Regions from separate parts of the Inquilinus sp. Marseille-Q2685 genome, predicted to be linked through region 1. Evidence: riboswitches for the same ligand, from Rfam matches in the RefSeq annotation. Region 1 holds a riboswitch; each other region holds the start of a gene.
The links. A riboswitch is a leader RNA that binds a small molecule or an ion and turns the genes downstream of it on or off. The one in region 1 is predicted to bind cobalamin.
Positions count from the first base shown of each region.

Region 2: linked by a shared signal. The riboswitch ahead of LG391_RS24560 (GNAT family N-acetyltransferase) and the one ahead of LG391_RS04940 (TonB-dependent siderophore receptor) in region 1 are both predicted to bind cobalamin.
Region 3: linked by a shared signal. The riboswitch ahead of LG391_RS30015 (aromatic ring-hydroxylating dioxygenase subunit alpha) and the one ahead of LG391_RS04940 (TonB-dependent siderophore receptor) in region 1 are both predicted to bind cobalamin.

Region 1 covers NZ_CAKAKL010000001.1:1,060,935-1,065,598, reverse strand. Annotated here, with positions in the region: gene LG391_RS04955 (CoA-acylating methylmalonate-semialdehyde dehydrogenase) at 1-37, shown strand, start outside; gene LG391_RS04950 (FMN-dependent NADH-azoreductase) at 95-718, opposite strand; gene LG391_RS04945 (LysR family transcriptional regulator) at 841-1,857, shown strand; cobalamin riboswitch at 1,852-2,049, shown strand; gene LG391_RS04940 (TonB-dependent siderophore receptor) at 2,150-4,045, shown strand; gene LG391_RS04935 (ABC transporter substrate-binding protein) at 4,051-4,664, shown strand, end outside.
Region 2 covers NZ_CAKAKL010000006.1:135,455-140,118, forward strand. Annotated here, with positions in the region: gene rpsP (30S ribosomal protein S16) at 1-217, opposite strand, end outside; gene ffh (signal recognition particle protein) at 284-1,681, opposite strand; gene LG391_RS24560 (GNAT family N-acetyltransferase) at 1,839-2,420, opposite strand; cobalamin riboswitch at 2,513-2,707, opposite strand; gene dapF (diaminopimelate epimerase) at 2,805-3,644, shown strand; gene LG391_RS24570 (hypothetical protein) at 3,649-4,664, opposite strand, start outside.
Region 3 covers NZ_CAKAKL010000009.1:232,020-236,683, forward strand. Annotated here, with positions in the region: gene LG391_RS30000 (NAD-glutamate dehydrogenase) at 1-676, shown strand, start outside; gene LG391_RS30005 (Lrp/AsnC family transcriptional regulator) at 774-1,265, opposite strand; gene LG391_RS30010 (haloacid dehalogenase type II) at 1,431-2,153, opposite strand; cobalamin riboswitch at 2,355-2,565, shown strand; gene LG391_RS30015 (aromatic ring-hydroxylating dioxygenase subunit alpha) at 2,675-3,925, shown strand; gene LG391_RS30020 (hybrid-cluster NAD(P)-dependent oxidoreductase) at 3,938-4,664, shown strand, end outside.

The DNA of each region.
Region 1 (4,664 bases):
GGGCGGGGCGGAGTTCACCATGCCGGTCATGAGATAGGCAGTGCAGACGCAGGTTGGGTTCGCTGGCGCGAACCCAACCTGCGAAGCAGGCTTCTCAGGCGGCCGCGGCCAGATCCGGCGAGGCCTTGGCCTGCTGGTGTGCCTCGGCCACCGCGCGGTCGCGATGCTCCGGGCCGTAGCCCAGGCCCTCGGCGCGGACGAAGTCGATGTCGGTGACGCCGATGAAGCCCAGAATGGCGCGTAGATAGGCCTCCTGGTGATCCAGCGCCTCGAGGCCCGCGGTGTAGATGCCGCCGCGCGACGAGACCACGATCACCTTGCGGCCGCCAGCCAGGCCGACCGGGCCGGTCTCGGTGTAGCGGAAGGTGCGGCCGGCCTGGGCCAGGCGGTCGATCCAGGCCTTCAGCTGGGTCGGCACGGTGAAGTTATACATCGGCGCGCCGATCACCACGACGTCGGCCGACAGGAACTCCCCGACGATCGCATCGATCAAGGTGCGCTCCTCGGCCTGCGCCGGCGTCAGGTCGGCATCCTTGCCGAACTTGACCACCGCGGCGCGTTCGGCCGACAGGTGCTCCGGCGGGGCGGCGGCGAGATCGCGGTACACCAGCTCGGCCTGCGGGTAGCGGGCCTTCCAGGCGTCGACGGTTGCCTTGGTCAGCTGGCGCGACACCGAGGCGTCGCCGAGCACGCTGGAATCGATCTGCAGGATCTTCATGGACCCCTCCATGTTGCAAATAACATCGGAATTGCATTTACGGACGAGGGTAATCCGTCTGTAGTCTGGAATTTCGCGATGGATCGTTCTATGAATGGGACAATCCAGTTCGGATGAAAGCCATGCTCGACCTCAACGACCTCCGCCTTTTCGCCAAGGTGGCGCAGCTGGGCGGCTTCACCGCCGCCGGCCGGGCGCTGGGCCTGCCCAAGTCGCGGCTGAGCCGCCGGATCGCGGCGCTGGAGGAGGAGCTGGGCGTGCGGCTGCTGCAGCGCTCCACCCGCCGGCTGTCGCTGACCGATGTCGGCGAGACCTTCCTGCGCCATTGCGAGGCGCTGCTGGCCGAGGCCGAGGCGGCGGAGCAGGCGGTGGCCCAGGCGCGGTCGGAGCCGAGCGGCCTGGTGCGCGTCACCTGCCCGCACATCCTGGCGCAGACCATGATCGCGCCGCTGATCAACAGCTTCCTGGCCGACCATCCGGCGGTGCGGATCTCGATGGAGCTGACCGGCCGCCGCGTCGACGTGATCGAGGAGCGGGTCGACCTCGCCTTCCGCGTGCGCCGGCCGCCGACCGAGCCCTCGGACGTGGTGGTGCGGGTGCTGGCCCACAGCCGGGCCGTGGTGGTGGCCGCGCCGGACCTGCTGGACCGCGTCGGCCGGCCGGTGGAGCCGGTCGACCTGATCCGCCTCGGCACGCTCGACCTGCATCGCGCCGACGGCCGCCATGTCTGGACCCTGGCCGACGCCGCCGGGGCCACCCAGTCGGTGCCGCATGTGCCGCGGCTGGCCAGCGACGACATGTTCACCCTGCGCCAGGCCGCGATCGACGGGCTCGGCGCCGCGCTGCTGCCGGACTATATCTGCCGGCCGGCGGTGCAGGCCGGGCTGCTGGAGCATGTGCTGCTGGACTGGCGTATGCCGGAGGGCGAGGTGCAGGCGGTGTTCGCCTCGCGCCGCGGCTTGGTGCCGGCGGTGCGCGCCCTGGTCGACCACGTCGTCCGCTGGGTGCCGCGGATGGTGGCGATCTGCGACAGCGAGCTGCGCGAGGAGGACCGGCTGCCGCCCTATCGGGATTCCGGCGCCAATGCCGCCGCGCTCGGCCTCGATGCGCTGTTGACGGCGCGGCCGGCGGCCCACTAGCTTCGCCGCGACGGTTCCTTCGGGATCAAATGGGAACGCAGTGCGGGCCTCGGCCCAATGCTGCGGCTGCCCCCGCAACTGTGAGCGGCGAGCGCTCCGCCATCAGGCCACTGGGCCCCTCGGGGCCCGGGAAGGCGGCGGAGAGGCCGTGACCCGCAAGCCAGGAGACCTGCCGTCGGTCGTGGTCACGCGCGAGCACGCCGGGCGGGGTGCCCTGGTGGTTGCCGAACCGGCGAGGCCGGGGAGACAGCGTTCGCGGTGACGTGCCACAGGCGTGTCCCCCGAGGTCTCCATGCCCGTTCCGTCCCGCTGCATCCTGGTCCTGCTCGCGACAGGCGCTGTCGTGCCCGCAGAGGCCCAGGACACCCCTTCGGCCCTGACGCTCGAGCCGATCGTGGTGACCGCCAACCGCATGCCGACGCCGTCGGCGGAGGTCGGCAGCGCCGTCACCATGATCACGCGGCAGGAGCTGGAGGACCGGCAGATCCGCCAGCTCTCCGACGCGCTGCGCCAGGTGCCAGGCGTCGCCGTCAGCCGCACCGGGCCGGCCGGTCAGACGACGCAGATCCGCATCCGCGGCTCCGAGAGCAACCAGACGCTGGTGCTGATCGACGGGGTCGAGGTCAACGACCCGTCATCGGAGTCGGAGTTCGACTTCGCCCATCTGATGGCCGACGACATCGAGCGGATCGAGGTGCTGCGCGGGCCGCAGAGCGCGCTGTACGGATCGGACGCGATCGGCGGCGTGGTCAACATCGTCACCCGGCGCGGCGAGGGGCCGGCCGCCGGGACCGCCTCGGTCGAAGGCGGCGGCTATGGCACGCTGCGCGGCCACGCCTCGGTCAGCGGCGGCAACGACGACATCGACTACCTGATCGGCACCGCCGGGCTGCGCACGGACGGCGCCTCGGCCGCGCGCCGGGGCAGCGAGGCCGACGGCACCCGCAACGGCACGGTCTATGCGAAGATCGGGCTGCATCCGGGCGAGTTGGTCGACATCGACGTGGTCGGCCGCACCACGCGCTTCAACACCGACCTCGATGGCTTCCTGGGCGGCGTCGGCGCGATCGACAGCAAGGACGATGTCGACGGCTCGACCTTCCTGGGCCGCATCCAGGGCAGGCTGAAGCTGCTGGACGGGCGGTGGGAGCACATCGTCGGCCTGTCCTATCTCGACGACAGCCGCGACTATCACGACAGCGACGACGCCATCACCGCCAGCTATCGCGGCAAGACCACGCGGGTCGACTACCAGACCAATCTGACGCTGGACAGCGAGGCGCTGCTGCCGGCCGAGCACCGCCTGACCTTCGCCGTCGACCATGAGGAGCAGCAGGCGGACAGCGATAGCGGCTTCGCCGATTTCAGCCGCCGCATCGGCACGACCGGCCTGGTCGGGCAATATCAGCTGGGGCTGTTCGACAGCCTGTTCCTGACCGGCAGCGTGCGCCGCGACCTGAACGACCTGTTCCGCGACACCACCACCTGGCGCCTGACCGCGGCCTACAAGGTCGACGCCACGGGCACCAAGCTGCGCGCCTCCTACGGCACCGGGGTGAAGAACCCGACCTTGTTCGAGCTGTACGGCTTCACCAACACCTATCGCGGCAACCCCGACCTGAAGCCGGAGCATGCGGAGGGCTGGGATGCCGGCTTCGACCAGGAGATCTGGGGCGACCGTGTGGTGCTGGACGCCACGTATTTCGAGCAGCGGATCGGCGACCTGATCGTCGGCAGCGGGCAGGGTTCGGCCAACCTGCCGGGCACGGCGACGGCGCGCGGGGTGGAGCTGGGCCTGTCGGTGACGCCGGTCGACGACCTGACCATCCGCGCCGCCTACACCTATACCGACGCGGAGGATGCGACGGGGGCGGAGCTGGTGCGCCGGCCGCGCAACATCGCCAGCCTCGACGTCAGCTACCGCTTCCTGGACGGCGCGGCGACCGTCAATCTCGGCGTGGACTATAACGGTCCGCAGAAGGACCTGGCCTTCGACGAGGCTTACAATTCGTCGCCGGTGACGCTGGACGGATATACGCTGGTGAACCTGGCGGCGTCCTACCAGGTGACCGACAGGGTGCAGGTCTATGGCCGGATCGACAACCTGCTGGACGAGGATTATGAGGAGGTCTGGTCCTACGGCTCGCTGCGGCGGGCCGGCTATCTCGGCATGAAGGTCAGCTTCTGATCGCGATGCGCCGCCCTGCCGTGATCCCGCTGCTCCTGGTCCTCGGTCTCGCGGCGATGCCCGCCATGGCCCGGCCGCATCGGGTCGTCTCCCTCAATCTCTGCGCCGACGCGCTGGTGCTGCGCCTGGCCGACCGCGCCGACGTGCAATCGGTGACCTGGCTGGCGCGCGACCCGGAGAACTCGGTGGTCGCGGCCGAGGCGGCCTCGGTGCCGGTCAATCGCGGCCTGGCGGAGGAGGTCGCGGCGTTGGATCCGGACCTGGTCGTGGTCGGGGCCTTCACGCCCCGCGGCACGGTGGCGCTGCTGCGCCGCCTGGGAATGCCGCTGCTGGAGCTGGGCGTGCCGGAAAGCCTGGACGGGATCCGGGCCCAGATCCGCCAGATGGCGGCGGCGCTGGGCCAGGCGGAGCGCGGCGAGCAGATGATCGCGGCGATGGACGGCCGGCTGGCGGCCGTTCGAAGCCCGGCATCGCCGCCCCTGGCAGTGGTGCTGCGCCCGAACGGCTTCACCGCCGGCCGCAGCTCGCTGGTCGACGAGATCCTGCGCCGGGCCGGTGTCCGCAACCTCGCCGCCGAACGGGGGCTGGAGGCTTACGGCGAGATCCCGCTGGAGACCGT
Region 2 (4,664 bases), on a different contig from region 1:
CGCGCTCGGTCGGCTGGGCGCCGACCGACAGCCAATGCTTGATGCGCTCGGCCTTCAGGACCAGGCGCTCCGGATGATCCTTCTCCAGCATCGGGTTGTAGGTGCCGACCTTCTCGATGAAGCGGCCGTCGCGCGGGCTGCGCGTGTCGGCGATCACGATCGAGTAGAACGGGCGCTTCTTGGCGCCGCCGCGGGTCAGGCGGATCTTGACGGACATTGACGTACTCTCCTCAGGTCAAACTCTAGAATTCTCGAAACTCACGAAGAACGGCCGGGGCCGCTCCTACATCTTGAAGCCGGGCGGCAGCATGCCGGGCGGCAGCTTGGGCATGCCGCGCATCATCCCGGCCTTCCCCAGCTTCTTCATCCGCTTCATCATGTCGGCCATCTGCTGGTGCTGCTTCAGCAGCTTGTTCACGTCCTGCACCGAGGTGCCGGAGCCGGCGGCGATCCGCACCTTGCGCTTGGCGTGGATGATCTTGGGGTTGCGGCGCTCGACCGGCGTCATCGAGGAGATGATCGCCTCCTGCCGCTTGATCATCTTGTCGTCCAGGCCGGCGGTCTTCATCTGGTCCTTGATCTTGCCGACGCCGGGCAGCATGCCCATCAGCCCCTGCAGACCGCCCATCTTGCGCATCTGGCGCAGCTGCGAGGCCAAGTCCTCCAGGTCGAACTCGCCCTTCTGGATCTTGGCCGCGAGCTTCTCGGCGTCCTCCTTCTCGATCGTCTGCGCCGCGCGCTCGACCAGGCTGACGACGTCGCCCATGCCGAGGATGCGGTTGGCGATGCGGTCGGGATGGAACAGCTCCAGCGCATCCATCTTCTCGCCCATGCCGATCAGCTTGATCGGCTGGCCGGTGACGGCGCGCATCGACAGGGCGGCGCCGCCGCGGCTGTCGCCGTCGACACGGGTCAGGACGATGCCGGTGACGCCGACCCGCTCATGGAAGGTGCGGGCGACGTTGACCGCGTCCTGGCCGGTCATGGCGTCGGCCACCAGCAGGGTCTCGGTGGGCTTGGTGGCGTCGCGGATCGCCACCACCTCGGCCATCAGCTCCTCGTCGATGGCGAGGCGGCCGGCGGTGTCGAGCATGACGACGTCGAAGCCTTCGAGCCGGCCGCGCTCCATGGCGCGGCGGGCGATGGCCAGCGGCTCCTGCCCCGGGATGATCGGCAGGGTGGTGACGCCGATCTGCTCGCCCAGGATCTTCAGCTGCTCCTGCGCCGCCGGGCGCCGCGTGTCGAGCGACGCCATCAGGACCTTCTTGTTGTCCCGCCTCTTCAGGCGCAGCGCGATCTTGCCGGTGGTGGTGGTCTTGCCCGAGCCCTGCAATCCCACCATCAGCACCGGCACCGGCGGCACGGCGATCAGGTTGATCGGGGTGGCGGCGTTGAGGTCGGGCGCCTCGCCCGCGGTGCCGCCCAGCATCTCGACCAGGCAGTCATGGACGATCTTGATGACCTGCTGGCCGGGGGTGACCGAGCGCAGCACCTCCGCGCCCACCGCCCGCTCACGCGCCTTGTCGATGAAGTCCTTGACCACCGGCAGGGCGACATCGGCCTCGAGCAGCGCCACGCGCACCTCGCGCATGGCGGCGCCGACATCGGCCTCCGTCAGCGCGCCGCGCTTGCGAAGCCGGTCGAAGATGTCGCCGAGACGGCCGCTCAGACCTTCGAACATGATCGCCCTTCGAATTGCGCGACCCCAAACGGAAAAGCGCCAGTGCGCGACACTCGCGGACTGGCGGCACCCCGTGGGGTCTCGCTGCGGGCCCATCCCGCAGCGCCGGGTCTTCTAGACGGGCGGGGCCGCGGAGTCAATGCGGCCCCGCCGACGGTCAGTCCTTCTCCCGGCGCAGCACCAGGATAAAGCCGTCCTCGCCCGGCAGACCGCGGCCGGATTCGGAGGGGACGGCGTCGCCGCCCGAGGCCGGCGGCGGCTCGGTTCGGTTCAGGAAGGACTCCATGGCGGCCACCGGCCAGCGCCAGATCGTCTTGTCCTGCGGCGCCGCGCCGATGCCGTCGTAGAGCCGGCGGGCCCCGGCATTGTCCGACGCCATCTCCCAGCGCACCCGCATCGCCTGCGACACGCCGATATCGGCCAGGGCCCGCATCAGCTGCCGGGCGACGCCGCGGCCGCGCGCCCGCTCGCGGACATAGACGTCGTCGACCCGGATGAAGTCGCCCCCGGTCCAGACCGAATAGTCGATGGTGTAGGTGACGTAGCCGACCACGCCGCTGCCGTCCTCGGCGATCAGGCCGCGGAAGCGCGGCGGCGCCTCGGCCAGCGCCTCGTCGAGGTCGGCGCGCTGCGCCGTCATCGCCGCCGCATCGCCGGCGAACGCCGCCAGCTCGCGCAGCATGTCGAGCAGCATCGGCACATCCGCGGCCACCAGCGGCCGCACGGTCAGATCGGACACCACAGCATCTCCCGCCTTCGGCGAGGGGTCGCGGGAGGAGGCCGGCCGGACAGGTGCCGCCCGACGCGCCGCCCGGGGACACCCCGCCCCGTCACACGCATACTCTCGACGGCAGGTCTCCTGGCTCGCGGGTCGTCGCCGCACGCCCCCTTCCCGGGGTCAGCCGGTGGCTTCGGGCGCGGGCTCGCCGCCTACAGTTGCGGGGGCAGCGCCGGCCTTGCCCGACAGGCTCACCGGCTTCCCTTTTCACCCCGGTTCCCCGGGGCACCGTCGGCCGCCATGCTAGCCGCCGGCCCTCGCCCTGTCGATCACGCAGGGCTCCGCCCTCGCGTCCGGAGGCCGGTTGATGCCATATGAGAGCGGGAGAGACCTTGGGAGCGGGCAATGGACGGCCTGCCGTTCTGGAAGATGCACGGGCTGGGCAACGACTTCGTCGTGCTGGACGCACGCGAGCGGCCGATCGCGATCCATCCCGACCAGGCGCGCCGCATCGCCGACCGGCACCGCGGCGTCGGCTTCGACCAACTGCTGGTGATCGAGCCGGCGCAGACCGCGGGCGCCGACGTGTTCATGCGCATCCTCAATGCCGACGGCACCGAATCGGGCGCCTGCGGCAACGGCACGCGCTGTGTCGCCGCCCTGGTCATGGCCGACAGCGGTGTGGACAAGGCCGTGATCGAGACCCGCGGCGGCCTGCTGGAATGCCGCGGCGCCCCCCAGGGCGGCGTCACGGTCGACATGGGCCCGGCCCGGCTGGGCTGGCAGGACATCCCGCTGGCGCATGAGGCCGACACGCTGCACCTGCCGGTGTCCTCCGGCGCGCTGTCGGACGGGGTCGGCGTGTCCATGGGCAACCCGCACGCCGTGTTCTTCGTGCCGGATGCCGAGAAGGTGCAGATCGACGGCGTCGGGCCGGTGCTGGAGCACGACCCGCTGTTCCCCGAGCGCGCCAATATCGGCGTGGTCCAGATGCTGGCCCGCGACCGGCTGCGCTACCGGGTGTGGGAGCGCGGCGTCGGCGTCACCCAGGCCTGCGGCAGCGGCGCCTGCGCCGCCGCCGTGGCCGCGGTGCGCCGCGGCCTGGCCGAGCGCACCGCCTGGGTCGAGCTGGACGGCGGCACGCTCTTGATCGAATGGCGCGAGAGCGACGGCCATGTGCTGATGACCGGCCCGGCCGAGACCAGCTTCGCCGGCATCCTCTCGCGCGACCTGCTGGACGGCTGACCGCTCAACGGGCGGCAAGGCAGGCGGCCCGGCACGCCCACCACACGCCGGTGATCAGGCCGAGCAGCAGCAGCCGCAGCCAGTACACCAGGGCGAAGACGAACCCGATCGCGCCGAACAGCACGGTGGCGGTGAGGTCGGCCAGCCGCCGGGACCAGCGGATCGTCGCCTTCACCGTGGTCAGCGCGCCGCGTTTCAGCACCTTGAACACGGCCAGGGTGCGGTCGCCCATCACCGCCGACACCGCGTCGATGCGGCGCAGGTCCGGCACGTCGTCGACATAGCGCAGCAGCTCGACCGACTGCGCCGGGCCGACCCGGTCGGCCACCCTGCCCGCGGCGCCGACGGCCTCGTCCAGCCCGTCCAGGCGGTCGCGGCGGATCGCGGCGGCGAAGACCGCGCCGGGCCGCATCACCGTGTCCTGCCAGCCGGCCTCCCGCACCTGCCGGCGCAGCGCCGGGAAATCGACCACGTCGGCCACCATCCGGCCGAGGCGCTCGGCGAAGCGCGCCGACAGCCGGCCCGTCCGCCGCGCGATCTTGAACACCGACACCGCGCCGCGCGGCAGGGCCGCGGCCCCGCCGGAGCCCCAGGTCGCCGCGGTCAGGGTCAGCCCGATGCCCGACAGGCCCAGCGCCAGCTCGTCCACCGGGTCGCCGCCGCCGAAATGCCAGAGCTCGCGGCCGATGTCGCGCAGGTCGCCGACGAAGGTCATGTCGGCGGCGAAGGCGCCGGCCAGGCCGGAGAGGCCGTGGCCCTCCCCTGTCACGGCGCCGGCAACCGCCTGCCGGGCAGCCCGGGCCGCGCTGCTGGTCGTGGAGGTCTCGTCCTCGTACCGCTCCCGCCATTCCGGCCTGACCGGGTATCCCGTCATCCCGGCCACCTTCAGCCAGACTGCGGCCCCGTCGATGTCGTCCTCGGCGAAGGCCGTGGCGAGCCCGGCATCGATCTGTTCCGGCGAGGTCCCGGCCCGGGTCCAGGCGGTCAGCGCGGCCTCGACCTCCTGCGCCTCCGGCGTCC
Region 3 (4,664 bases), on a different contig from region 1:
GGACAACAAGGCCCAGGCGCAGGCCCAGATCCGGGCCATGCTGGCGACGCGGCGGCTGATCGAGCGCAGCGTCGCCTGGATCCTGCGCCAGCAGGGCCGCGGCCTCGACATCAGCCAGGACGTGGCGCATCTCAAGCCCGGCCTGGCCGAGCTGGAGAGCCAGCTGGACGCCGCGATCTTCGACGACGCCCGCGCCGTGATCGACGCCCGCGCCCGGGGCTTCGTCGAGGCCGGCTTCCCGGAGGATCTGGCCCGGCGCGTCGCCCGGCTGAACCTGTGGGCGGCGGGGCTGGACATCATCCGCATCGCCGACCAGGCCGGGCGCGGCGTCACCGAGGTCGCTTCGGTCTATTTCGAGGCCGGCCGCCGGCTGGGCCTGGCCTGGCTGCGCGACGGCGCCAGCCGGATGCCGGCCAGCAACCACTGGCAGAAGCAGGCGGTGGGGGCGATCGTCGACGACCTGTACACGCTGCAGGCCGACTTGGCGGTCCGCGCCCTGCAGGACGCGCCGGCGGGCGCCGCCGGGGCCGATGTGGTGGAGGCCTGGGTCGGCCACCGCCGCGCCCCGGTGGACCGGATCGACCAGCTGGTCTCCGAGCTGAAGGCGCTGGACCAGGTCGACCTGTCGATGCTGGCCGTCGCCAACCGCAACCTCCGCGGCTTGGCGACGGGGTGAGGGCGGAGGCGCCCTTACTCCTCGTTCATAAGGGTATGTCTTTTTTAGTCCCCTCTCCCCTTGCGGGAGGGGGACTCAAAGAAGTCGCGTCGAAGAGCTACTCCGCCCGCAGCAGTTTCTGCAGCGGGGCGGCCTGGCGCAGGATCGGCGACTTGATGACGATGTAGCTGAAGTACTTCTCGATGCCGAGCCGCCGGTCCAGCAGCGCCTCCATCACCTGCTGGTAATGGGCGATGCTGCGGGTCAGGAAGCGCAGCAGATAGTCGTAGCCCCCGCTGACCATGTGGCACTCCAGCAACTCCTCGACCGTGGCCAGGCCGGCCTCGAAGCGGATGAAGTCCTCGCGCCGGTGGTCACTCAGCGTCACCTCGGTGAACACGGTCACGGTCTCGGTCAGCTTCGCCAGGGCGATGCGGGCGCCGTAGCCGGTGATGTAGCCCGCCGCCTCCAGCCGCTTCACCCGCTGCAGGCAGGGGCTGGGCGACAGGCCGACCGCGTCGGCCAGCGCGGCGTTGGTGATCCGCCCGTCGGCCTGCAGCCGGGCCAGGATGGCGATATCGATCCGGTCCAGCTTCGGCGCGCCCGTCATCCTTCCCTCGTTCAACCCGTGCCGGCAGCACCCGGGGTCTCGCCCGAACGTCGATCCGGTGAGTCAGCTGGCGTGGTTTCCGAGAACCGGAGCGCAGCGGACATAGGTCCGTGAGCACCGGAAGCGCAGGAAACCGCGTCAGATGGCCGCCGGGCGGCGTTCGGGCTAGCCCCGCAGCGCCTCCTGGTGAGCTTTGGCAAGTTCCGCCATGCTGGTGAAGCGGAAATCGACCTTGGGCTCGGTCGCCGGCTTCATGGTGGCGCCGAAGCCGCCCTCGGCGTGGCGGCGGTGGATCCAGCAGGTGGCCAGGCCCGCCGCCGTCGCCGGCTCGTGGTCGTGGAACAGGCTCTCCGCCGTGTGCAGCACCTCGCCCTTGGCGATGCCCATGCCGCCCAGCTTCTCCAGCATGTAGTCGAAGTTGCGCGCCGACGGCTTGTAGCTGCCGATGTCCTCGGCGGTGAAGATGGCGTCGAACTCGACCTGCAGCCGGACGTTGCTCAGGGCGAAGCTGGCATTGTCGACATTCGAGAGGATCGCCAGCTTGTAGTACTTCTTCAGGTACTGCAGCGCGCCGGCGGTGTCGGCGAAGGCCGGCCAGTCCTTGATCGAGCGGCCATAGGCCAGCGCCTCCTCCCAGCTCGCCGCCACGCCCCACTCCTCGGCCAGGCGCTTGTAGACGATCGCCAGCAGCTCGCTGTAGCGCCGCGCCGGGGTCCAGCGCTGCTGCGCCGATTCGTGCCGGGCATGGGCCTCCAGGATCTGGTCGCGGGTCAGCGGCGCCTTGGCGCGGGCGGTCAGCGGCGCCAGCCCGTTGACCATGCCGGTCTCCCAGTCGATCAGCGTGCCGTAGCAGTCGAAGGTCAGGATCTTGAAGTCGGTCAGCTTCATGGCGGGTCTCCGGTTTCGGTCTCCCCGATTATCCGCGGCCGCGCCGGCAGGGGCTGCGCATTCGCGTTCCGCGGCCGGCAGAGGCTGGCGCGGCGCGGCCGTCCGGCAGCAGAAAATGCCGAGTCGCAGCCGGTCCGGGATGGGTGTCGCAGCCGCGTCATGGCGTGTCGGCTCTGGAGCGTGCGGGGCCGCGGAGTCGCGCCATGATCCCCGCCAAGAGGTGCCGGCCGATGCCGCCGATCAGAAGCGGCGGGCCGGAGAATTGGGAAGCCGGTGAGACTCCGGCGCTGCCCCCGCAACGGTGACGGCGGTGAAGGTGCGGCAGGGGCCACTGGAGCGATCCGGGAAGGCGCCGCACCGGGCCGGGAAGCCCGCCGGAGCCCGGAAACCAGCCTCGACGGAGTCTGTTCGGTGATCGCGGTGGGCGGTCGGCGGGCATGTTCGCGACGGGCCGGTCCGGTCCCCGAGCGCGCGTACCCGGATGCCACATCTGCGACCGTGCCCAGAGGAGAGGATCGGGTATGGAAGCGCGTTCGGCCATGTTGATGGATCTGCTCTCCCGCGCGCCGGGCTTCAGCCTGAAGCGGGATTTCTACACCAGCCCCGCCTATCACGCTCTGGACCTGGAGCACATCTTCTACAAGGAGTGGCTGTTCATCGGCCATGCCTGCGAGGTGACGCGGCCGGGCGATTTCCTGACCGTGCAGATCGGCGAGTATCCGGTGATCGTGGTGCGCGGCCGCGACCGCGCCATCCGCGCCTTCCACAATGTCTGCCGCCACCGCGGCTCGCGCCTGTGCACCGACGAGCGCGGCTCGCGTCCTCGCCTGGTCTGCCCCTATCACCAGTGGACCTACGACCTCGAGGGCAAGCTGATCTTCGCCCGCGACATGATGGACGCGATCGACCCGGCCGAATTCGGGCTGAAGCCGGTGGCCTGCCGCGAGGTCGGCGGCTGGATCTTCCTGTCGCTGGCCGACCAGCCGCGCGACTTCGAGCCGTTCCGGCGCATGGTCGAGCCCTACATGGCGCCGCACTTCCTCTCCGAAGCCAAGGTCGCCCACAGCTCGACCATCGTCGAGCGCGGCAACTGGAAGCTGGTGATGGAGAACAACCGCGAATGCTACCACTGCTCCGGCAACCATCCGGAGCTGTGCCGCGTCTTCTCCGACCAGCCGACCCTGACCAGCGGCCAGAAAGGGATGGAGGAGAACCCGGAGATCCTCGAGCACTGGCAGAGCTGCGAGGCGATCGGCCTGCCCAGCCGCTACCAGATCTCGGACGACATGCAGTACCGGGTGATGCGGGTGCCGTTCATCAACGACGCCCATTCGATGACCATGAGCGGCCAGCCGGCGGTGAGGCGCCTCCTGGCCGACTTCCCGACCACCAGGCTGGGCTCGATGCTGCTGTACCACTACCCGAACAGCTGGAACCACCTGCTGGCCGACCATGCGCTGAGCTTCCGCATCCTGCCGATCAGCCCGACCGAGACCGAGGTCACCACCAGATGGCTGGTGCACAAGGACGCGGTCGAGGGTGTCGACTACGACCTGCAGGCGCTGACCGAGGTGTGGACCGCGACCAATGACGAGGACCGCCGCATCGTCGAGGAGAACCAGCGCGGCATCCTGTCCCCGGCCTATGAGCCCGGGCCGTATTCGCGGATGCATGAGGGCGCGGTGATCCAGTTCGTCGACTGGTACGCCGACACCATCACCCGCCGGCTCGGCGGCGGCACCGCCGCCACCCCGATCCGCGACGTGGCGTAAGGGCGGCGGGACGTGCCCGGCCCTCTGACCGCCACGCCGAAGCTGTGGAACGCGAAGACCGCGCGGCTGCGCTGCATCGGCATCCGCGAGGAGGCGCCGGACGTCCGCACCTTCCGCTTCGAGGCGGAGGACGGCAGCTGGTTCTCCTACCGCCCCGGCCAGTTCGTGACGCTGGAGCTGCCGGTGGGGGCGGAGCCGGTGCTGCGCACCTACACCCTGGCCTCGACCCCGTCGCGGCCGCACCACGCCAAGATCACCGCCAAGGTGCAGCCGGGCAGCGTCGCCACCCGCTGGCTGTTCGACCGGCTCAAGGTCGGCGACGCGCTGACGGCGCATGGCCCATCCGGCCGCTTCTCGCTGCTCGACCACCCGGCCGAGCGCTACCTGTTCCTGTCGGCCGGCAGCGGCGCCACGCCGATGATGTCGATGGCGCGCTGGCTGTTCGATACCGCGCCGCAGACCGACGTGGTCTATGTCCATTTCGCCCGGCGGCCGCAGGACCTGCTGTTCCGGTCGGAGCTCGGCTACATGGCCGAGGCGGCGTCCGGCCTGCGCCTGCGCTTCGTCGTCACCGGCGCGCCGGCGGGCGAGGGCTGGGCCAGCGGCCGGCTGGAGCGGGCGCTGCTGTCCGCCCTGTGCCCGGATTTGGCCGGGCGGACGGTGTTCTGCTGCGGCCCGGACCGGTTCATGGACGCGGCCAGGCGCGTGGCGGGCGAACTCGGCGTGCCAGCGGCGCGCT